Regions from separate parts of the Oribacterium sp. oral taxon 078 str. F0263 genome, predicted to be linked through region 2. Evidence: predicted binding sites of a transcription regulator. Region 2 holds the regulator's gene; the other holds the start of a gene.
What was found. The regulator Rex, encoded in region 2, represses fermentation and respiration genes when NADH is low (regulators of the CRP and FNR family bind a similar motif). The targets are predictions, from matches to a motif close to ATTGTTAANTANTTAACAAT.

Region 1 (11,425 bases), on a different contig from region 2:
GGCTTTTACTGATAGCAATCAAATATTCTCTGGTCAGCAATGTGGTGCTTTCCCAGTTCCTGGGCATCTGTCCCTTCCTCGGCGTCTCGAAGAAGACGGAGTCCTCGAAGGGAATGGGGGGAGCCGTGATCTTCGTCATCGCGATCGCCTCCGTCATCACCCATGCGATCTATATCCTCTTTCTGAAGGCCTCGGGGCCGCTTTGCAGGGCGCTTGGGCTGAAGGACGGGCTGGAGTTTCTGAACACGATCGTCTTCATCCTCGTGATCGCGGCTTTGGTCCAGTTTGTGGAGATGTTCCTGAAGAAAAATATCCCCTCTCTCTATGAGTCGCTCGGCGTCTACCTTCCGCTCATCACGACAAACTGCGCGGTGCTCGGCGTTGCGCTGAACAATGTGACCTATGGCTACAATTTCATCGAGTGCCTGGTCTATGGGATCGGGATCTCCGTCGGCTTCGCTCTGGCCCTTCTTCTTATGGCCGGGATCCGTGAAAATATCATCGCGGACAATGACAGGATTCCCCATGCCTTTCAGGGCTCCCCGATCGTGCTCATCACCGCGAGCCTCATGGCGATCGCCTTTTTCGGCTTCAGCGGTATGATTTAAGGAGGGAAGGATTATGGAAAATATCACGACATTTGTCCTGGTAGCCGCTCTCCTCGTGGGCGCGACCGGGCTCATCCTCGGTCTCTTTCTGGGAGTGGCTTCGGAGAAGTTCAAGGTCGAGGTCGATGAGAGGGAGGCTCTGGTGAGAGCGGCGCTCCCCGGAAATAACTGCGGAGCCTGCGGCTTTCCGGGCTGCGACGGCTGCGCGAAGGCCATCGCGAAGGGGGAGGCCCCGGTCACGCAGTGCCCGGTGGGAGGCGCCCCCACAGCTAAGAAGATCGCCGAAATTATGGGGACAGAGGCGGGGGATCTCGATAAGGTGAAGCAGGTGGCCTTCGTCCACTGCCAGGGCTCCTGTGATAAGGCGAAGCAGAGCTATCATTACAGCGGCATCGCGGACTGCTCGGATCTCGCCGTCGTTCCGAACGGCTCGGAGAAGGAATGTCCCTACTCCTGCGCGGGCTACGGCTCCTGCGTGAAGGTCTGCCAGTTCGATGCGATCCATGTGATAAACGGCGTCGCCGTCGTCGATAAGGAGAAGTGCACCGCCTGCGGTGCCTGCATCAAGGCCTGTCCGAAGAAGCTCATCGCCTTTGTGCCCTATAAGAAGAAGCGTCTCGTCGCCTGCAAAAATCTCCTGAAGGGAAAGGATGTGCGGACTTCCTGTTCCATCGGCTGCATCGCCTGCGGGCTCTGCGAGAAAAACTGTCCCTTTGACGCGATTCACGTCACGGATAATCTCGCAGTTATGAATGAAAAGTGCACCGACTGCGGAATCTGCGCTCAGAAATGCCCGACGGGGGCGATCACCGGGAAGCGGCCCGTAAAGCCAAAGCCCGCGGCGGCAGCTCCGCCGCCTCCCCAAAAGGATGCGCTCAAGGCAGCGGAGGGGGGAGCACAATAAGCTTTGGACCTTTCGCGGCTGTCCTTGAAAACCGGCAGGGGCGCCGGGGAATGATTTATCGTAAAATGCAATAAGTAAAAAGCCGGGGAAACAGTCGTTTTCCCGGCTTTTTACGACAAATTGCCCGATTCCAAACCTTGATTTATCCCCTTCGCTGCGGTAGAATTTGAGTTTGTAGCGGCATTTTGGAAGTCTGTGAAATCTGAGTTTTTTCGGCATCTTTAACAGCGAAAGCCGGACGGCGCCGCGGGAGGAGCTTCAGTATGCGCAAATGGTCAAATATTTATCGGAATATCTCCATCCTTACGCAGCTGGGTCTTTCTCTCGCGATGCCGCTTCTTTTATGCCTTTTTCTGTGTCAGCAGCTGAGCCTTCGCTTCTCTCTCGGAGAGTGGGTCTATATCCCGGGGTTTTTCTTCGGGCTCGGCGGCTCCTTTATGACGGCGTGGAAGCTCTTTCGCTCGATCATGAAGCGGGAGGAAGAGGAGAAAAAGAAGCGGGAGACAGCGGCATTCAATCAGCATCGGGGATAGAGAGATGAAGGTACAAAAGACGGTAAAGGAGGAGAGCGGGAGAGTGGCGCGGGGCAGTATCCTCATGATGCTTTTGATGCTCGCCGTCTTTTTTCTTCTTCACCGCTGCTTTCCGGAGAGGATCCCCTTTGACTATCGGGTACCGCTCAGCGCAGCACTCGGCACGGCAGTTTCCGTCCTGAATTTCTTTATGATGGGGATGACGGTCCAGAGCATCGTGAATACGGAAAAGGAGGAGGACGCCTATCAGAAGATGCGTCTTTCCTACCGAAACCGGAATCTCATGCAGCTTCTTTGGATCATCCTGGCGCTGGTCGCCCCGCCGTTTCAGCCGGTGGCGGCGATCCTGCCCCTCCTTTTTCCGGGGACGCTGATCCGGCTCCGGGGGATTTTTTCGGGGAGAAAGAGGACGGAAGAGACAGAGGGAGGTGAGAAGTAATTTATGAACTTTGATATCTCGGGTGCGAAAATTTTCTTCCGCATCCCGACGGGCATCCCCGTTCTCGGGGATATCCTGATCACAGAGACCATCCTGGTCTCCTGGCTCGTCATGGCGATCATCACCGGGCTTTGCATATTCCTGACGAGAAATCTCAAGGTGGAAAAGATCGGAAAGCGCCAGGCGGTGGCGGAGCTTCTCGTGGAGACCGCGACGAATCTGGTGCGAAGCAATACGGGGGGGAAGCGCTTTGACCGCATGATTCCCTTTGTCGCGGCTCTCTTTTCCACAAGCGTCGTCTCGAATCTGATCAGCTTAACCGGCCTCAGAAGTCCCACGGCGGATCTCTCCGTGGAGGCGGCCTGGGCCGTCGTCGTTTTCATCATGATTACGGCGAACAAGATCAAGGCGGGCGGTGTCCTCGGCTACCTGAAGGGCTTTACGACGCCGATCTTTGTGATGACCCCGTTCAATGTTCTCTCCGAGATCGCGACGCCCATCAGCATGGCCTGCCGTCATTTCGGGAATATCCTTTCGGGAGTTGTCATCAACGGCCTCATCTACGCGGCTCTCGCCCTGGCTTCCTCCGCGATTCTTCACCTGATCCCCGGCGCGGCGGGGCAGCTTCTCTCCCAGATTCCGATTCTGGATGTAGGGCTTCCGGCGATCCTTTCGTTCTACTTCGACTGGTTCTCCGGCATCATGCAGGCCTTTATCTTCACCATGCTCACGATCATGTATATCGCGAACGCGGCGGAGGGCTAGGAAGGACAGGGGAGTTATACTTACTACAGAAACGTCCATGCCGGAAGCACCGGCAGACAGCTTTAGGAGGAAAATAAAATGACAGATTTTCAGTTTCTTGCGAGAGGAATTGCACTTGGCGGCTGTGGAATCGGAGCGGGATGCGCATTGATCGCCGGTATCGGACCCGGTATCGGAGAAGGAAATGCCGTCGCGAAGGCACTGGAGGCGATCGGACGGCAGCCGGAGTGCAAGGGCGATGTCACGAGCACGATGCTGCTCGGCTGCGCAATCGCGGAGACCACCGGTATCTACGGCTTTGTCACCGGACTTCTTCTGATCTTCGTTGCGCCGGGAATGTTCATGAACTTCCTGAAATAAACGTCCGTCCCAATGCTCGTGCAGGCAGGCCTGTCCGGCATTTGCCCGCTTGGCGGAGACTTATACACTTATTTCGGAGGCAGTAAATGGAAACTCAGCAATTAGTAACCATTGTACCCTGGACCTTCATCGCGACGATTCTGAATCTTTTTCTTCAGCTCTATCTCATCAAGCGCTTTTTGTTCAAGCCGGTGCAGGAGGTGATCAGAAAGCGGCAGGAGAAGGCGGATCAGGATATCCGGGCCGCGGAAAAAGCCCGTGAGGAGGCGGAAGGCGTCCGCTCGGAGTACGAGAAGAATATGGCGAATGCGAGAGCGGAGGCGTCCTCCATCATTGACAGGGCGAAAAAGGACGCGGAATCCCGCTCCGAGCAGCTGCTTCGCGCGGCGGAGGAGCAGGCAAAGAATCTGAAGACGAAGGCGGACCAGGATATCCGGCAGGAGCGGAGAAAGGCGCTGAATGAGCTGAAGGGCGAGATCGGCGGCATCGCGATGGACATCGCCGGAAAGGTCGTGGAGAAGGAGATCGATGAAAAGGATCACCGAAGCCTGATCGAAGACTTCCTGAAAAACGTGGAGGAGGCCTCATGAAAAACGCGGCGGAGCTCTACGGCAAAAGCCTCTACGAGCTCTCCCGCGAGGAGGGGCTGGATCAGAGGATACTCTCGGAGATGCGGACGGTGGGGAAGCTTTTTTCGGAGAATCCGGACTATATCCGTCTTCTCTCTGAGCCCTCTTTGCCGAAGCTGGAGAGGCTTTCCCTTCTGGACAAGGCCTTTCGCGGCAGCATTGAGCCCTATTTTCTGAATTTCCTGAAGCTCCTCGTGGAGAGGGGCCTTCTGAGCTCCTACAGCGGCGCGGAGAGAACATTCAAAAACGCCTACAACCGGGATCACGGGATACTGGAGGCGACGGTTTTCAGCGCCGTGGCGCTCACGGAGGAGGAGAGGAGAGAGCTCCTCTCCCGCCTGAGAGAGCGAAGCGGGAAAGAGGTGGAGCTTACGGAGAAGCTGGATTCTTCCCTTCTCGGAGGACTTCTCGTCGAGATCGACGGAAAGAGACTGGACGGCACGGTATCGGGCCGGCTCTCCGCGATCCGAAAGAAGCTTGATGAATACGTATTGTAAAGGATGGGCATAGAATGGAATTAAAGCCAGAAAAGATTTCGGAGGTCATCCGAAGTCAGATCAAATATTATGAGAATGCCATCATCCAGAATGAGACCGGAACGGTCCTGACCGTCGGAGACGGGATCGCGAGGGTCAGCGGCCTGACGAACTGCATGTCGGGGGAGCTTCTGGAGTTTCAGGACGGCACTTATGGTATGGCGCAGAACCTGGAGGAGACCAGCGTGTCCGCAGTGCTTTTCGGCTCGGACGTCGGGATCCAGGAGGGACAGACCGCAAAGCGCACCGGAAGAGTGGTCTCGGTGCCCGTGGGAGAGGCCATGATCGGCCGCGTCGTCAATGCGATCGGACAGCCGATCGATGGGGCGGGCCCGATCGAGAGCAGTGAGTTCCGCGCGGTGGAGAGTCCCGCCCCCGGCATCATCAAGCGGCAGCCTGTCAAGGAGCCGCTCCAGACCGGCATCAAGGCCATTGACTCCATGATTCCGATCGGAAGAGGGCAGAGAGAGCTGATCATCGGGGACCGCCAGACCGGAAAGACGACGATCGCGATCGACACCATCATAAATCAGAAGGGGAAGGACGTCCTCTGCATCTACGTGGCCATCGGTCAGAAGAGATCGACCGTGACCGCTCTCGTGAACGAGCTGAAGGAGGCGGGGGCGATGGATTATTCCATCGTCGTCGCGGCGACGGCCTCCGAGCCGAGCCCGCTCCAGTACATCGCCCCCTACTCGGGCTGCGCGATGGGGGAGTACTTCATGAATCAGGGGAAGCATGTCCTGATTATCTACGATGATCTCTCGAAGCACGCGGTCGCCTACCGCGCGATCTCGCTTCTGATCCGGAGACCGCCCGGGAGAGAGGCCTATCCCGGAGATGTCTTCTATCTGCACTCCAGACTGCTGGAGAGAGCGGCGAAGCTTTCCGAGGAGATGGGGGGAGGAAGCCTCACGGCTCTTCCGATCATCGAGACACAGGCGGGCGATGTCTCCGCCTATATTCCGACCAATGTCATTTCCATCACGGACGGACAGATCTTTCTGGAGACCGAGCTCTTCCACAGCGGCATCATGCCGGCCGTAAATCCCGGCATCTCCGTCTCCCGTGTGGGAGGAAATGCGCAGATCAAGGCGATGAAAAAGGTCGCGGGCACCCTGAAGCTCGTTTACTCCCAGTACCGGGAGCTCCAGAGCTTCGCACAGTTTGGCTCCGACCTCGACGCGGACACCAAGGCGCGTCTTGCGCAGGGAGAGCGGATCGTGGAGGTGCTGAAGCAGGGCAAGTCCTCTCCGGTTTCGGTGGAGAAGCAGGTCGCGATCCTCTATGCCGTGGTAAAGGATGTTCTGAGCTCTGTCGAGGTCAGAGATATCCATGAATATGAAGAGGAGCTCTTCTCCTACCTCGATTCGGATGCCGACGGGCTCTATGCCATGGAGGAGATCCGAAAGAGCGGAAAGCTCGAGGAGGAGAGCGAGAAGAGACTCAAGGCCGCTCTTCTCCGTTTCACGGAGGACTTTACGGCGAGAAAGGCCGCTGAGCGGGACGCGAAGTAAGGGGGGACAGAGATGGCTGCTGCGAATATGAAGTCAGTCAAACTCCGGATCAAAAGCATACAGAATACGATGCAGATCACGAAGGCGATGGAGCTTGTGGCCTCCTCGAAGCTCAGAAAAGCAAAGGAGAGGGCGGACAGAAGCAAGCCCTATTTCCGGATTCTCCGCCAGACGCTTTGCAATATTGCGCTTGGAAACTATGATTTCACCTCCCCCTACACCAGGGAAAACGGAGAGGACAGCTACTGCTATATCGTCATCGCGGGAGACCGCGGCATGGCGGGCGGCTATAATGCGAATCTCTTCCGTTTTCTGGAGGAGGAAAGCGCGGGAAAGCGCTTCTCTGTGCTTCCGCTCGGAAAGAAGAGCCTGGAGTATGCGAGACAGAGGAGTTTTCCGATCGTGACGGAGCAATATGATCTGGTCTCTGCCTTAAGGGTATCCGACTGCTATGCCATCGCGAAGCTTCTCTGTGAGCGCTACCGCGAGAAAAGCTTCGGACATATCGCGCTGATCTATACGGAATTTCTGTCCATGATGAGTCAAAAAACCGGCTCCACCAGTCTTCTTCCGCTCTCGGACTTCCGGGAGGATGCCTGCGTGATCTGCGGGAGGGAGGGGAAGGAGGAGAAGATTGCTCAGAATCTGATTCTCTATGAGCCGAGCGCCGAGGAGGTCTTCAACGCGATTGTTCCGGAGTATCTCTCCGGGCTCCTCTACAGCGCGATCGCGAGCTCTGAGGCGAGTGAGCTGGCTGCGAGGAGAAGCGCGATGGAGGCGGCGACGGACAATGCCGGAGAAATGATTGATAAACTGAGTCTCTATTACAACCGCGCGCGTCAGGCGTCGATCACCCAGGAGATCACGGAGATCGTCGCGGGCGCCGAGGGACAGTGATAGGGCGGGAACAAGGAGAGCGATACATGAGTGAGCAGCATATAGGCAAGGTAATACAGATTATGGGCGCTGTGCTCGATATCCGCTTCGAGGAAGGGCAGCTGCCGTCGCTTCTCAACGCGATTGAGATCAGCCACGACGGCGGGAAGCTCATCGCTGAGGTCGCTCAGCAGATCGGGGACGATGTGGTGCGCTGTATTGCCATGAGTTCTACCGATGGCCTCGTGCGGGGCATGGAGGCGAGGGACTGCGGCGGACCCATCACCGTGCCGGTCGGGGATGCCTGCCTCGGGAGAATTTTCAATCTCCTGGGAGAGCCGGTCGATGAGAAGCCGGCGCCAAAGACGGAGGAGCGCTGGGCGATCCACCGTCCGGCTCCTTCCTTTGAGGACCAGACTCCGGCGACGGAGATTCTGGAGACCGGAATCAAGGTCGTGGACCTGATCTGCCCCTACGCAAAGGGGGGAAAGATCGGCCTCTTCGGGGGAGCGGGAGTCGGAAAGACCGTTCTCATCATGGAGCTGATCCACAATGTCGCCACGGCGCACGGCGGCATCTCCGTCTTTACGGGAGTCGGAGAGCGCACCCGTGAGGGAAATGATCTCTACGGAGAGATGAAGGAGAGCGGCGTCCTGGATAAGACCGCTCTGGTCTACGGGCAGATGAACGAGCCGCCCGGGGCCAGAATGAGGGTCGGCCTCTCCGGCCTGACCATGGCGGAGTATTTCCGCGATGAGAGAAATCAGGATGTGCTTCTTTTCATCGACAATATTTTCCGATTCACGCAGGCGGGCTCCGAGGTTTCCGCCCTGCTCGGGCGTATGCCGTCCGCGGTGGGATATCAGCCCACCCTCGCAACGGATATGGGAGCTTTGCAGGAGAGGATCACCTCGACGAAGAAGGGCTCCATCACCTCGGTTCAGGCGGTCTATGTCCCGGCGGACGATCTGACGGACCCGGCCCCGGCGACGACCTTCACCCATCTCGATGCGACCACCGTTCTCTCCCGGGATATCGCCAGCAAGGGAATCTACCCGGCTGTGGATCCGCTGGATTCCACGAGCCGCATCCTGACGCCGGAGGTCGTGGGACAGGAGCACTATGAGATCGCAAGAGCGGTACAGCAGGTCCTGCAGCGCTATAAGGAGCTCCAGGACATCATCGCGATCATGGGTATGGACGAACTGTCCGAGGAGGACAAGATCACCGTTTACCGAGCGAGAAAGATCCAGAATTTCCTCTCCCAGAGCTTCTCTGTCGCGGAACAGTTTACGGGACTTCCCGGGAAATATGTCCCCCTGAAGGAGACGCTCCGCGGCTTTAAGATGATTCTCGGCGGTGAATGCGACTCCCTGCCGGAGAGCGCGTTTCTCCTCGTGGGAGGGATCGACGAGGTCTTCGAGAAGGCAAAGAAGCAGTAGGAGGAGAGCAGGATGGCGAGCTTCCATTTGGAGATCGTCTCGATCGACGGTCTGAAATTCGAGGATGAGGTGGAGCGGGTAACGCTTCGCTCCATCGCAGGAGATGTGGCGATCCTCGCGGGACATACGAATTACTGCACAGCGGTCGGCATGGGGACGGCGAAGCTGATCCTCCCGGACGGGACGGAGAGACATGGCGCCTGTATCGGCGGCATGCTGTCCGTGATGGACAAACGCTGCCATCTTCTCCCGTCCACCTGGGAGTGGAGCGATGAAATCGACGTGGAAAGAGCGAAGGAGGCAAAGCGGAAGGCGGAGGAAAAGCTCCGGGAGGAGCGGCTCTCCGAGGAGGCCAGACTGAGGGCGCAGGCGAAGCTCTACCGCGCTCTGATCCGCCTCCAGACCGCCGGGGCGAAATAGACGATGCTTAAAATACGGACTGCGGCGGGAGGACCCGGCGCAGTCCTTTTTCGCGGGAACAGCCCCTTTCAGGCGGATCCATGCGAAAAAGATCACCCGCAGGGGCGCATTATTGGATGGGAAAAAGAGAAAAGCCGCGGGGATCATGATTTGTGAATTTTCTGACAATTTTCAAATTCGCTGATGACAATCCGGACTTTCTATGTATAATAGTAGAGAAAAAAATGTTTTTTTTCAAAGACAGTTGGCAGCAGGCGCGCTCTCCCGCGCTCTGGCGGGGCGGAGCACAGCGGATCAGGGAAAAGAGGTTAGGGAAAATGGCAAAGATTGATCTTGGAAGCTATGGCATAAAGGATACGACGGAGATTGTCTATAATCCCTCCTACGAAATGCTCTTTAAGGAGGAGACGAAGGAGGGACTCGAGGGCTTTGAGAAGGGGCAGCTGAGTGAGCTCGGGGCGGTGAATGTCATGACCGGCATCTACACGGGGCGCTCCCCCAAGGATAAGTTTATCGTGATGGACGAGAACTCAAAGGACACGGTCTGGTGGACCAGCGAGGGCTATCCAAACGACAACCATCCGGCGACGGAGGAGGCCTGGAGGAGTGCGAAGGCTCTTGCGCAGAGGGAGCTTTCCGGAAAGAGACTCTTCGTCGTGGACGCCTTCTGCGGTGCCAGCAAGGAGACCCGGATGGCGGTCCGCTTCATCATGGAGGTCGCCTGGCAGGCTCACTTCGTGACGAATATGTTCATCAATCCGACGGAGGAGGAGCTTAAGAATTTTAAGCCGGACTTCGTCGTCTACAATGCCTCTAAGGCGAAGCTTGAAAATTATCGGGAGCTCGGCCTGAACTCTGAGACTGCAGTCCTTTTCAATATCTCGAGCCGGGAGCAGATCATCATCAATACCTGGTACGGCGGAGAAATGAAGAAGGGCATCTTCTCCATGATGAACTACTACCTGCCTCTGAAGGGCGTCGCATCCATGCACTGCTCCGCGAACACGGACCTGGACGGAAAGCACACTGCGATCTTCTTCGGTCTCTCCGGGACGGGAAAGACGACGCTCTCCACAGATCCGAAGCGTCTTTTGATCGGAGATGACGAGCACGGCTGGGACGACAAGGGCATCTTCAACTTCGAGGGCGGTTGCTACGCGAAGGTCATAAATCTCGACAAGGAGTCCGAGCCGGATATCTACCGTGCGATCCGCAGAAATGCGCTCCTCGAGAATGTCACGCTGGATAAAGAGGGCAGGATCGACTTTGCGGACAAGTCCGTGACGGAGAACACCCGGGTTTCCTATCCGATCGAGCACATCGAGAAGATCGTCCGGCCGGTCTCCATGGCTCCGGCCGCGGAGAATGTGATCTTTCTCTCCGCGGATGCCTTCGGCGTGCTGCCGCCGGTCTCCATCCTGACCCCGGAGCAGACGCAGTATTATTTCCTCTCCGGATTTACCGCGAAGCTCGCCGGCACAGAGCGCGGCATCACGGAGCCGACCCCGACCTTCTCCGCCTGCTTCGGTCAGGCCTTTTTGGAGCTTCCCCCGACGAAATACGCGGAGGAGCTTGTGAAGAGGATGAAAAAGAGCGGCGCGAAGGCTTATCTTGTGAACACCGGCTGGAACGGCTCCGGAAAGAGGATTTCCATCCGGGATACCAGGGGAATCATCGATGCGATTCTGAACGGGGAGGTCCTGAAGGCAGAGACGAAGAGGATTCCCTACTTCGATTTTGAGGTTCCGACGGCCCTTCCGGGGGTGGATTCCGGGATTCTGGATCCGAGAGATACCTACCGGGATGCCTCCGAGTGGGAGAAAAAGGCGCTCGACCTCGCGGGGAGATTTGTGAAAAACTTCAGAAAATACGAGAGCAGCGAGGCCGGAAGGGCACTGCTTTCCGCCGGGCCGAAGGAGACGCGCTAGAATCCGATCCTTCGGAAAATAAAAATATTTCCGCCGTCCCGCCTCCCGCCTCTTTCTTTGGAAAGCGGGCGGGGGCGGCAGGCCTTTTTGAGGAAGCTTGGGGATGAAAAGAGAAGAGAGCGAGGAGCGGAGACGCCGAACGGCGCCCTCCGCGAGGCATGAGGAGAGGGAAAAGCTGCGCATGGAGGAGCCGGAGCGCGGGAGAGATTTTTCGGAGGATCCCCCGCGTCGACCCTATTCCTCTCATGCCCGCCCTGCTGCGCCGGGGAGGGGGAGAGGGAAGAGGAGGGGGAGAGTGTTAAAGCCGCTTCTCCTCCTGTTTCTCTGTCTCCTTCTCTCCTATCTCGCCTGGAGCTTTCTCTCCCCCTACTTCGGAAAGCGCTACTGGACACTCGCGGTTTTCGGTGTGGATTCCCGGGATGGGAAGCTGGAAGCGGGGGCGCTTTCGGATGTCATCATGGTGGCGAG
Region 2 (11,425 bases):
TCTTTCCTCTTCGTCCTCCTCGGAGTCCTCAAAGCCGTCGTTCTCCTCATCCTCCTCCGCGCTGTAGGAGGCGTAATCCCTCTGCCCTGTGGGGAGGGAGTCCGGGCCGTCCTCCTCCAAAGAGCCTCTCTCGATCGTCACGACATTTTTCGAGATCTCCTCGATCGCGATGGAAAGAGGCTTCTTCCCCTCCTCCCCCGGGAGAAGAGGCTCCGAACCGTCAATGATCTGCCGGGCCCTCTTCGCCGATGCGATGACCACCGAGTAGCGGGATTCGACATCCTTCTCTCTGTCCTCTCTGCCGCTGTTGATGGAATGGATTAAATCATGATAGGTTGGCCGCAGCATTTTCGATCCTCCTAAGGTCTTTTCTGATGCACTCGATGATATCGAGATGCGCGCTCGCCCGGTCATGGGAAGCGCGTATAAGATTATGCAGGTTTTCCGTACAGGTGTCAATATCCTCATTCACGAGGATATAGTCATAGGCTTCGACGCCGTCCGCCTCTGCGACCGCTCTCATAAGTCGCCGGTGGACCGCAGAGAGCTCCTCTGTCCCCCTCCCGATTAAGCGCCTTCTCAGCTCCTCCGCACTGGGAGGGGTCAGAAAGACGAGGATGGCATCCGGGAATTTCTGCTTGATTTTCAGGGCCCCCTGGATCTCGATCTCCAGGATCACATCCTTTCCCTCCTCCCGCTTCTCCTCCACGAAGGCTCTGGGCGTCCCGTAGTAATGGTCCACATATTTGGCATACTCCACGAGCTCATCCCGGTCGATCATCTCCTCGAAGCAGTCCTTATCCACGAAGAAATACTCTCTCCCCGAGCATTCGCCCGGTCTCGGCGCCCTCGTCGTCGCGGAAATCGAGAGCGCGTAGCCGTCGTAGCGCTCCATCAGCCTCCTCATGATCGTGCCCTTTCCGGCGCCGGAGAAGCCGGATACCACAACCAGCAGTCCCTTTTCCATCATTCCTTCCGCTTTCCCCTCTCTTCCAGATTACATAGCTCTTCTGCCTGGGTTTTCTCTCTCTTCTACTCCAGGTTCTGTACCTGCTCCCTGATCTTCTCTATGAGTGTCTTAAGATGAATCGCATCCTCGGAGACAAGCATGTCATTCGCCTTTGAGAGGACGGTATTGGCCTCCCGGTTCATCTCCTGCGCGAGGAAGTCGAGCTCCCTTCCCACCGTTCCTCCCTCTGTGAGCTTCCGCCTCATATTGTCGATATGACTGTGAAGGCGGACGAGCTCCTCATCCGTGCACAGCTTATCCGTGTAGAGGACCATCTCCTGCATGAGCCTCCCCTCATCGATCTCCGTATCGCTGAGAAGCTCGCTGAGCTTCTCCCGGAGATGTCTCTCATGGAGACGCACGATCTCCGGGGATCTTTTTTCTATCTTTTGGACGATTTCCTCCATCTCCCGGAGCTTTGCGAGGAGATCCTCTCCGAGGTTTGCTCCCTCCGCCTCCCGGTTCTCAAGGAAGGACTCCAGCGCCTCTGTGAGACAGGGATTCAGGCGCGCCCAGAGCTTCTCCCGGTCCCCTTCCTCCTCTGTCAGAAGGAGGACATCCGGAAATTCCGCGATGCGGCTCGCCTGCGGTTCATTTCGGATCGAAAGCGCCTCCGCGATCTGTGAGAGCGCCGCGTAATACTCCCTTGCGAGGGAGAGGTTCAGACAGAGCTTTCCCCTCTCCACGGAAAAATCCTCATACATCAAGTAGAGATCCAGCTTGCCCCGGGAGAGATAGTCCTTCACTCTCTTTCGAATCCTTCCCTCCAGTGCATTGAATTTCTTCGGCATCCGGAGATTAAGATCCAGGAAACGGGAGTTCACGGATTTTAATTCCACGGAGATCCTAATATCGGAAAGCGTCTGCTCAGAGCGGCCAAATCCCGTCATACTTCTCAATGCCATCCTCTGCCCCCCTCCTGCGCTCACTTGCCAAGCATTTGTGAAATCACTATAATAGTATGATTATAATGCACTTGTCCTGATATTTTCAAGTTCGGAAGGGCAGAAAGGGAATTTAATCTATGGCATACGATGGATTTATGGTCTCTGCCAGTGTAAAGGAGTTCAGGAAATACCTCTGCGGCGGAAAGCTCTCTAAGATCATACAGCCGGAGCGAGACGAGATTCAGCTTCTCATCCGAAGGCAGAAGGAAAGCTTCCGTCTTCAGATCTCGGTGAATCCCTCTCTCCCTCTCTGCTGCATCACAGAGGAAGGAAAGCCCGCCCCGGCAATCGCGCCGGGCTTTTGCATGTCTCTCAGAAAGCAGATCGGAAACGGGACGATCGTCTCGATCCATCAGCCGGGAAAAAGCCTCTCCGAGGAGGGGCTTGAGAGGATCATCGTCCTTGAGATCGAGTGCTTCGATGAGCTCGGAGACCGCGTGAGGCGCTATCTCGTCACGGAGCTCATGGGAAAATATTCCAATCTGATCCTTCTCCGGGAGGATCTCACGATCCTCGACGCGATCCGGCGGATCTCCGCCTCTCAGTCCTCCGTGCGGGAGGTTCTCCCAAACCGAAGCTATTTCATCCCCTCTCAGGCCGGAAAGGAAAATCCGCTCTCTCTCACGGAAAATCGCCTTTCGGAGCTTCTCCTTCGGGAGGAGCTCCCTCTCTACCAGGCGCTCTATCGGAGCTTGACCGGCTTCAGTCCTCTGAGCAGCCAGGAGCTTTGCTTCCGGGCAAAGCTCGACCCGGATCTTCCGGCCTCAGAGCAGGAGAAAGAGAAGCTTTCCCTTCTGTATCGGAAGCTAAGGGAAGCTCTCACGCAGGATCCGGATCCCTGTCTCCTCTACCAGGGAAGAGGAAGGGACAGTGAGGCGAAGGACTTTTCGGCGCTCTACCTCTTCTCCTATGAGGGCCGGGCATCCGATCCGGAGGAGGATCCCGCTCCCGGGAAGGAAAGCTTTCGCCTCGAACGGGTAGAAAGCGTCTCCGCCCTGATCCGCCGCTTCTATTCGGAAAAGGACCGGCAGAGCCGAATCCGCCAAAAAAGCGGGGATCTCCGAAAGCTTCTCACCACCCTGCTGGAGCGATCCGCAAAGAAGCTCTCCCTCCAGGAAAAGCAGCTGAAGGACACGGAGGGCCGGGAGCGCTACCGCGTCTACGGCGAGCTTCTCCACACCTATGGCTACTCCTTAAAGGGAGGGGAGACGGAGCTTCGATGTGAAAATTTCTATGACGGAAAGGAGATCTCTGTTCCTCTTCGGAGCGATCTCACGGCCTCCGAAAACGCGCAGCGCTACTTTGAAAAATATGACAAGCAAAAGCGCACTGAGCAAAAGCTCAGTGCGCAGCTTCAGGAAAGCCGAAATGAGCTTCTCCATCTCCAGTCCATCCTCAGCGCTCTGGAGCTCTCGGAGGGAGAGGCGGAGCTTCAGGAGATCCGGCAGGAGATGGAGGACTACGGCTTTCTCCGGAAGAGTCCTGGGAAGAAAAAGCTCCGGGAGAGCGAGAAGGCGAAGCCTCTCCGCTTCCTGTCCTCCGACGGCTATGAGCTCTATGTGGGAAGGAACAATTATCAGAATGAAAAGCTGAGCTTTCAGCTTGCGGACGGGGGAGACCTATGGTTCCATGTAAAGAATTCCCCCGGCTCCCACGTCATCGCAAGAACCGGGGGAAAGCCCCTCGAGGAGCTCCCGGACCGCCTCTTCCTGGAGGCCGCCTCCCTGGCCGCCTTCTATTCCTCCCGCAGAAAGGAGCAGAAGGTCGAGGTGGACTACACCTTCCGAAAGGAGTTAAAGAGAGTGCCGGGCGCAGCCCCCGGCTTTGTGATCTATCACAGCAACTACTCTCTCAGCGTCATGCCCGAGAGAAAGCTTGAGGAGCTCTCCTCTTAGCCCCTCAGGCTTCCCTCTCATCCGCTACTCCTCCTCCCAATTGGTATAGACATTTTGCACATCGTCGGACTCCTCGAGAAGGTCCAGTGTCCGCCGGAGATTTTTCACAGCCTCCTCCTCGGTCACAGAGACATAGTTTTGCGGGATCATGACGATATCGGCCTCCGCCATCGGGATCCCCTGCTTCTCCAGCTCCTCCCGGACCGAGGAAAAGTCCTCCGGAGAGGTGAGAATCTCATAGGAGTCCTCTTCCTCCCGGATGTCCTCCGCCCCGGCCTCGAGCGCAAGCTCCATCAGACTGTCGAAGTCCTTGTCCAGATCCTCCATGGCTTCCTTGTCCAGGATGATCTGCCCCTTTTCATCAAAGAGGAAGGAGACGGAGCCCTGCGTCCCAAGAGATCCCCTCCCCTTCGCAAAGGCAGAGCGCACGTCCGCCGCGGAGCGGTTTTTGTTGTCAGTCAGGGCCTTCACGATGATGGCGACGCCGTTTACGCCGTAGCCCTCGTACTGAAGCTCCTCGAAATTCACGCTTTCCAGTGATCCCGCGGCCTTCTTGATGCCGTTGTTTATCGTATCATTCGGCATATTATTCGCCTTCGCCTTCGCGATGACATCCCTGAGCTTACTGTTGCTCGCCGGGTCCGCGCCGCCCTGCTTCACGGCGAGCGCGAGCTCGTGTCCGATGACGGTAAAGATCTTTCCCTTCGCGGCGTCGTTCTTTTCCTTCTTTGCTTTGATATTCGAAAACTTTGAATGTCCTGACATAAACCTCTCCCTGACTGTATTGCTGAAAACTGTGCAAGCTGATGCGGCGGATCCATCTCCGCAATTTCTCTTCCGGGCTAAAAGCAGGCGGAAAAGTCCCGGTACTCCTCGGAAAAGCAGTCCTTCCTCCCCGCGAGCTCCCCGCCCCGAAGATAGAGTCTCGGCACCCTCTTCCCAAGACCGCAGAGGACTTCATAGGGGAAAGCGCCGAGCCTCTCCCAGTCATAAAGACCGATCTCCTCCTCTCCGTCCCTCCCGAGCAGAGTGACTCTGTCTCCGCGCCGCACGCCAAGCCCCGTCACATCCGCCATAAACTGATCCATGCATATCCGGCCGAGGATCGGGCAGCGCCGCCCCCGGATCAAAACCTCCGCCCGATTGGAGAGAAGCCTAGGCAGGCCGTCCCCATAGCCCAGCGGAATGACCGCAAGCTCCGTCTCCCGCTCTGTCGTGAAGGTCCTCCCATAGGATATGGGGGAGGAAGCCGGAAGTCTGCGGACAGCGGAGACCTTCGCGAACCAGGAGAGCGCCGCTTTTAAGGGGAGGCGTGCGCTCTCTGCCGCGCGGGAGGGATAGATGCCGTAGAGAGCGATGCCGTCCCTCACCATATCAAAGTCCGTCCCGATCGATGCGATGATGCCGGCGGAGTTTGCGCAGTGCCGGATCGGGATCGACAGCCCTCTCTCCGAGAGCTTCTCACAAAAGCGCCGGAAGCGTTCCCGCTGTAAAAAGGAGAATTCCTTATCCGCCTCATCCGCCGTCGAAAAATGGGTGAAGATCCCCTCGACCTTCAGATTCGGAAGTGCGGCGATCGAGAGCGCAAGCTCCGCGGAGCCCTCCTCTTCCGAGGCTATACCGATCCGCCCCATCCCCGTATCCACGGCGAGGTGCAGTAAGGCCGTGCACCCCGCCTCTCCGGCCGCTTTCGAAAGAGCCTTCGCCTGAGAGAGGAGGAAGACCGCCGGCCGGATCCTCCTCTCAAGGAGTATGGGATAGGCGCGGTCCGAGACCGCGCCGAGGACGAGAATCGGCTTTTGGAATCCGTGGGCGCGGAGGAGCGCCCCCTCCTCCGGCGTCGCAACTGCGTAAAAATCCGAAAGATCATCGATCGCGGAAGCCACGGCGGGGGCTCCGTGCCCGTAGGCATCCGCCTTCAAAACCGCGCAGAAACGGCAGTCCTTTGGCAGAAGCTTCCTCGCGTTCCTCACATTTTCCCGGATGATATCGAGATCCACCAGCGCATAGCTTCTGTCGTAGATCTCTTCATAATCCCTTTCCATTAAAAAATCCCCTCTTCCCGTCTTCCGATCTCTTCCTCCCGCGCTTTCGCCCCCGCGCCGGAAAAGGAAAAGCCATGCTTTTTCATACCGGCTTTCGGCGGCTGCCTCCGATAAAAATCCGAAGGCAGGATTCCCGGCATCTATCAGCGGGGAGGCGCGTTTACCGCCTCTAACGCAAGACCGAGCATATCTGCAGTATCTCCCGCGAGAACGCCGTGCTGTCCGAAGCGCTCCGCTGCGAGTCTCCCCGCAGTCACATGCGCCGAGATCCCGAGAGCTGCCGCGCGGTACAAAAGCGCCGCGCTGCTCTCCCCGCTCCCCTTCTCCGCCCGGAGGATCTCAAAGATCCCGGCGATGCAGCCGCACAGCACATCCCCGCTCCCCGCCTTTGAGAGCGCGGGAGATGCCGTCCTGTTCTGGAAGTAGCGCTCCGCCCCCCTCGAAAAGAGGAGGCTGTGGGAGCCCTTTACGATGAGGAGGAGATCATGCCTCCTGGCAAAGACCCTCCCGACTCGCATCGGATCCTTCAAGATCTCCTCCAGCTCCCGTCCCGTCAGCCTGGCGAGCTCTCCCGGATGCGGGGTGAGCAGTACCGGGGAGCTCGGCGCAGTGCGGTAGAGATACTTCCTCGCCTGCGGGTCCTCCGAGACGATATTCAGCGCATCCGCGTCCATGATGAGCGGGATACGGATCTGACGGAGCGCCTCCTCCACGAGGGCTCTGGCCTCCTCGCTCTGAGAGAGCCCCGGCCCCATGACGCAGAGATCCGCCCAGCGAAACTCCTGCTCCAAAAGCGCCTCGAGCTCCTCCTGCTCCCGGTAGAGGGAGAGCACCGCCTCGGGGATCAGAAGCTGGAGAGGAATACGGTTCTCCTCCGATGTGACGATTCTCACAAGTCCCGTCCCGCTCCGATAGGCCGCCCGCGCACAGAGCGCGGCCGCGCCGCACATCCCGGGAGAACCCGCCAGGATGAGGAGCTTCCCGTAGCTCCCCTTGTGGGAGTTCAGAAGTCTGGCCGGAACGCTCCCGAAGCTCTTTATCGTATCCTCCAGCATGCCTCCTCCTTCCTTTCAGCCCTCCAGAAGAGCCTGCGCCATGACAAGCTCTCTCGTATCGGAGATAGAGACAAGGATTCTCCTTCCGCCAAGCCTCTCATAGAGCGCCCTCGCTCTGCCGTACAGAACGACATAGGGCTTTCCGGCGGGGTCACGGAGCACCTCGACCTCCGGGAGTGAGAAGGCGGAAAGTCCCGTCCCAAAGGCCTTGGAAAGCGCCTCCTTCACGCAGAAATCCCCCGCGAGAACCGCGCTTCTCCCCGCCGCATGGGAGAGCTCCCGCTCTGTGAAGATCCTATTGAGCCCTGTCCGGCGTCTCAGAAGGCGCTCCATCCTCCCGATCTCCAAAAGATCACAGCCAATCCCCAAAATCATGATTCCGAGAGCTCCCTCATCCGATAGGAGAGCCGCATCAGGGACTCGGAGAGGTGGACGTTTTCGACGACCACCTGCTCCGGAAGCTCCAGATCCACGGGGGCGAAGTTCCAGATCCCCTTGATGCCCAGAGAGACCAGCCTCTCCGCAACAGACAGGGCGGCATCCTTCGGAATGCAGAGGGCGGCGAGCCTCGGCTCTGACTCCTCGATCGCCCGCTCCAGCTCCTCCATCGGAAGCACCTTGAGCCCTGCCACCTCCGTTCCGATGAGCTCCGGCTTTACATCAAAGACGGCCCGCAGGAGAAAGCCCCTCTTTTGGAAATTGCTGTAGTTTGCGAGAGCCTGTCCCAGATGCCCCGCTCCCACGAGGATCATGCTGTGCTCCTCGTCCAGACTCAGAATCCTTGCGATCTCGTCATGGAGCTTTTGAATCCGGTATCCGTAGCCCTGCTGCCCGAAGCCACCGAAGTTATTTAAGTCCTGCCGGATCTGCGAGGCCGTGAGCTTCATCCTCTTTGAGAGCTCATTCGAGGAGATCCGCTCCAGTCCCTGCTCCATCAGCTCCTCCAGGTAGCGGTAGTACCTGGGGAGGCGCTGGATAACTGCCTGTGAAATCTCTTTCTTTGCCATGATCCCCCCAAACGAAGATGATTCGCCGTCCGGCAAATCACCGCCAATATAAACTTCGTTTCCGCGGGCCTTGTCCGGGCCCGGGCTTTTCCGCTGCCTTTGCGTTTCGATCCGCCGTTTGCCCGCCTGGCGCGGAACTCTCTCGATCCGAGTCTGACTGATGATAGCCTCCGGGCTCGGGCTCCGGCTTCGGTCAGGAGTGTTTCGATCCGCCGTTTGCCCGTCTAACGCGGGGCTCTCTCGATCCGAGTCTGCCTGGTGACAGTCTTCTGCGATCGGGCTCCGGCTTCGGTCAGGAGTATTTCGATCCGCCGTTTGCCCGTCTAACGCAGGACGCTCTCACTCCGGCTGCCGCGGCCAGCGGCGCGTAAGCGATTTACAGAACCAAATCGCTAAGCGCCGGGGCGGCAGACGGCCTGCTTTTCGACGGCCAAAGCGGCAGATCGGCGGCAATATCCGGCGGAGCTCCGATTCTCTCGGCTTCAGCCAGCTGTCAGACTTCTACGCTTTTTCTTCGCTTCTTCGAAGCGAAGGACTCGGCTTCAGCCGATCTCCCACGCTTATAGTCTCGGTGTTCTTTTCAGGATTTCATGGCGGCCGGGGCCGTTCGAGACCATCGTGATCGGAACTCCGATTTCCTTTTCGATAAAGTCGACATAGGCTCTGCAGGCCTCCGGGAGCGCGTCATAGCTTTGGATCCCGCGGATATCGGAGCCCCAGCCAGGGAGCACGGTGTAGACCGGCTTCGCTCTCCCGAGCTTTGCGCTCACAGGAAAGTCCTTCGTTTGGCTTCCGTCAATCTCATAGGCGGTGCAGACCTTGATCTCCGGGAGATAGCCGAGCGGGTCGAGCACGGTCAGGGCGGCCTCTGTGGCTCCCTGGAGCTCACAGCCATAGCGGGAGGCCACAGCGTCATACCATCCCACCCTTCTCGGGCGGCCCGTCGTCGCGCCGTACTCCCCCTTGTCCCCTCCTCTTTTCCGAAGCTCCTCCGCCTCCTCGCCGAAAAGCTCCGAGACAAATTCACCGGCTCCCACAGCGGAAGAATAGGCCTTCGTCACCGCGATGATGTCCCGGATCTCATAGGGCGGGATGCCGGCTCCCACAGCGCCGTAGGCGGCGAGGGTGGAGCTCGAAGTCACCATCGGATAGATGCCGTGGTCCGGGTCCTTCATCGTCCCGAGCTGTCCCTCCAGAAGAACCGTCTTTCCCTCTCTCAGTGCCTTCCGCAAAAAGCGGGAGCAGTCCGAAAGATAGGGGCGGATCAGCTCTCTCTCCTTCCGAAGCTCTATGAGAAGCTCTTCACGGTCGAGGAGAGGCTTCCCGTAGAGAGTTTTAAGAAGCGAATTCTTGATCTCGACCAGCTTTGCGATCCGCTCCTCGAGGATCTCTTCGCTGAAAAGCTCATTGGTCTGAATCCCGATCTTCGCAAACTTATCGGAAAAGAAGGGGGCGATGCCGGATCTCGTGGAGCCATAGCTCTTCCCGCCGAGCCTCTCCTCCTCATAGCTGTCCAGAAGCTTATGGCAGGGCAGCACGACCTGTGCCCGGTCCGAAACCAGAAGCTTCGGCTTCGGGACTCCCGCCTCCTCTAAGGCGGCGAGCTCCTCGATCAGCTTCGGAATATCCAGCGCGACGCCGTTTCCGAGCACGGATGTGGTATGCTCATAAAAAACGCCGCTCGGAAGGAGATGCAGGGAAAATCTCCCGTAATGATTGATGATGGTGTGTCCGGCATTGGCTCCCCCCTGAAAGCGGACGACGATGTCCGAGCTCTCGGCGAGCATATCCGTAATCTTTCCCTTCCCCTCGTCTCCCCAGTTGGCGCCCACTATCGCTCGTACCATATTTCTCCCCTTTCTTTCCGCCCCGCAAACATCCCGCTCCTCATTTTTCCTTTACAAGCCCCGTGAACCAAAGAAAGATATAGATCAGGGACGGAATCACAATGAGGCAGAAAAGGACGCCGAGAATGCGCTCCTTCGCCGCCCCCGTAAAGGCAAAATACAAAAGGAGAAACAGGAGGACGGCAAAAAGAAGCAGGGCCAGTATGGCGAGAATCCGTCTCCAGTTCATACTCCTCTCCCTTCGTTTATCGTTTCCCTGTCCTCCTTGGCCGCCGTCTGAAGCATTCTGCCGTCCGGCGGAAAAGGCTTTCCCCTCCGACCGCCGAATTTCAAAGCTTGATCTCCGCCTTCATCCCCAGGGACTCTTTGTTTTCCTCGAGGAGCGGCCGGACAAAGTCCCTCAGGAATTCCTCCACCTGCTCGGGGGCGCGGCCGATATAACGCTCCGGCCGCAAAGACTTTTTCAGCTCCGACAGACTCAGGCGGAAGGCGGGGTCTGCCGCGATCCTTTCCAGGAGGTCATTTTCTCTTCCCTCCTCCTTCACCGCCCTCCCCGCCTGCATCGAGAGAAGCCGGATCTTTTCGTGGAGCTCCTGCCGGTCTCCCCCCGCCTTTACCGCATCCATCAGGATATTCTCCGTCGCGAGGAAGGGAAGCTCCGACAGGATGTGCTTCTCGATGACCTTCGGATAGACGATGATGCCGTCCACCACATTCATGAGGAGCTCCAGGACCGCATCCGCCGCGAGAAAGCCCTCCGGGAGGGAGAGCCTTCGGTTTGCGGAGTCATCCAGGGTCCGCTCAAAGCACTGCGTGGAGGCCACCAGCATCGGATTCATAAGGTTGCTCATGAGAAAATCGGAGAGGGATGCGATCCGCTCCGATCTCATGGGATTTCTCTTATAGGCCATGGCGCTGGAGCCGATCTGCTGCTTTTCGAAGGGCTCCTCCAGCTCCTTCAGCTGCTGAAGCAGACGGATATCGTTCGTCATCTTGTGCGCAGACTGGCCGATAGAGGAAAGGACAGAGAGAACGCGGAAGTCGAGCTTTCGGGAATAGGTCTGACCGGAGACCGGATAGCAGGAGGAAAATCCCATCTTTTCCGCGATCTTTTGGTCCAAAGCCCGGCAGCTCTCCTGTGAGCCCCCGAAGAGCTCGAGGAAGGAGGCCTGGGTTCCGGTGGTTCCCTTCGAGCCGAGAAGTCGGATTCCGGAGAGCACGTAATCCAGATCCCGAAAATCCTGGAGGAAGTCCTGAAGCCAAAGACTCGCCCTCTTCCCGACTGTCGTCGGCTGCGCCGGCTGAAGATGCGTAAAAGCGAGAGTTGCGAGGCCGCGGTATCTCTCCGAAAAATCCGCCAGCAGCTTCATGACATTCAGAAGCTTCCCCCGGAGCAGGGTGAGCGCCTCTCTCATGATAATGAGATCCGTGTTGTCCCCCACATAGCAGGAGGTCGCCCCGAGGTGAAGGATTCCCCTCGCGGCGGGGCACTGAAGGCCATAGGCATAGACATGACTCATGACATCATGCCGGACCTCCCTCTCCCGCCTCTCCGCGTCCTCATAATTGATGTCATCCCGGTGTGCGCGGAGCTCTGCGATCTGCTCCTCCGTGATCGGA

Region 1: pckA (phosphoenolpyruvate carboxykinase (ATP)) is a predicted target of Rex. The motif match lies at 9,179-9,198, and genes of this name have one in related genera.

The regions. Positions count from the first base shown of each region.
Region 1 is NZ_KI273087.1:22,301-33,725, reverse strand. It holds gene HMPREF1986_RS02185 (electron transport complex protein RnfA) at 1-608, shown strand, start outside; gene HMPREF1986_RS02180 (RnfABCDGE type electron transport complex subunit B) at 622-1,512, shown strand; gene HMPREF1986_RS02175 (AtpZ/AtpI family protein) at 1,776-2,045, shown strand; gene HMPREF1986_RS02170 (ATP synthase subunit I) at 2,050-2,484, shown strand; gene HMPREF1986_RS02165 (F0F1 ATP synthase subunit A) at 2,488-3,249, shown strand; gene atpE (ATP synthase F0 subunit C) at 3,328-3,609, shown strand; gene atpF (F0F1 ATP synthase subunit B) at 3,696-4,199, shown strand; gene atpH (ATP synthase F1 subunit delta) at 4,196-4,735, shown strand; gene atpA (F0F1 ATP synthase subunit alpha) at 4,750-6,291, shown strand; gene atpG (ATP synthase F1 subunit gamma) at 6,304-7,188, shown strand; gene atpD (F0F1 ATP synthase subunit beta) at 7,215-8,609, shown strand; gene atpC (ATP synthase F1 subunit epsilon) at 8,622-9,029, shown strand; gene pckA (phosphoenolpyruvate carboxykinase (ATP)) at 9,347-10,957, shown strand; gene HMPREF1986_RS02120 (LCP family glycopolymer transferase) at 11,061-11,425, shown strand, end outside.
Region 2 is NZ_KI273084.1:75,016-86,440, forward strand. It holds gene rpoZ (DNA-directed RNA polymerase subunit omega) at 1-348, opposite strand, end outside; gene gmk (guanylate kinase) at 326-970, opposite strand; gene HMPREF1986_RS01410 (YicC/YloC family endoribonuclease) at 1,033-1,914, opposite strand; gene HMPREF1986_RS01415 (Rqc2 family fibronectin-binding protein) at 2,034-3,851, shown strand; gene HMPREF1986_RS01420 (YebC/PmpR family DNA-binding transcriptional regulator) at 3,876-4,616, opposite strand; gene alr (alanine racemase) at 4,694-5,896, opposite strand; gene HMPREF1986_RS01430 (NAD(P)H-hydrate dehydratase) at 6,040-6,951, opposite strand; gene acpS (holo-ACP synthase) at 6,967-7,326, opposite strand; gene HMPREF1986_RS01440 (redox-sensing transcriptional repressor Rex) at 7,323-7,958, opposite strand; gene HMPREF1986_RS01445 (adenylosuccinate synthase) at 8,519-9,805, opposite strand; gene HMPREF1986_RS01450 (hypothetical protein) at 9,846-10,034, opposite strand; gene purB (adenylosuccinate lyase) at 10,135-11,425, opposite strand, start outside.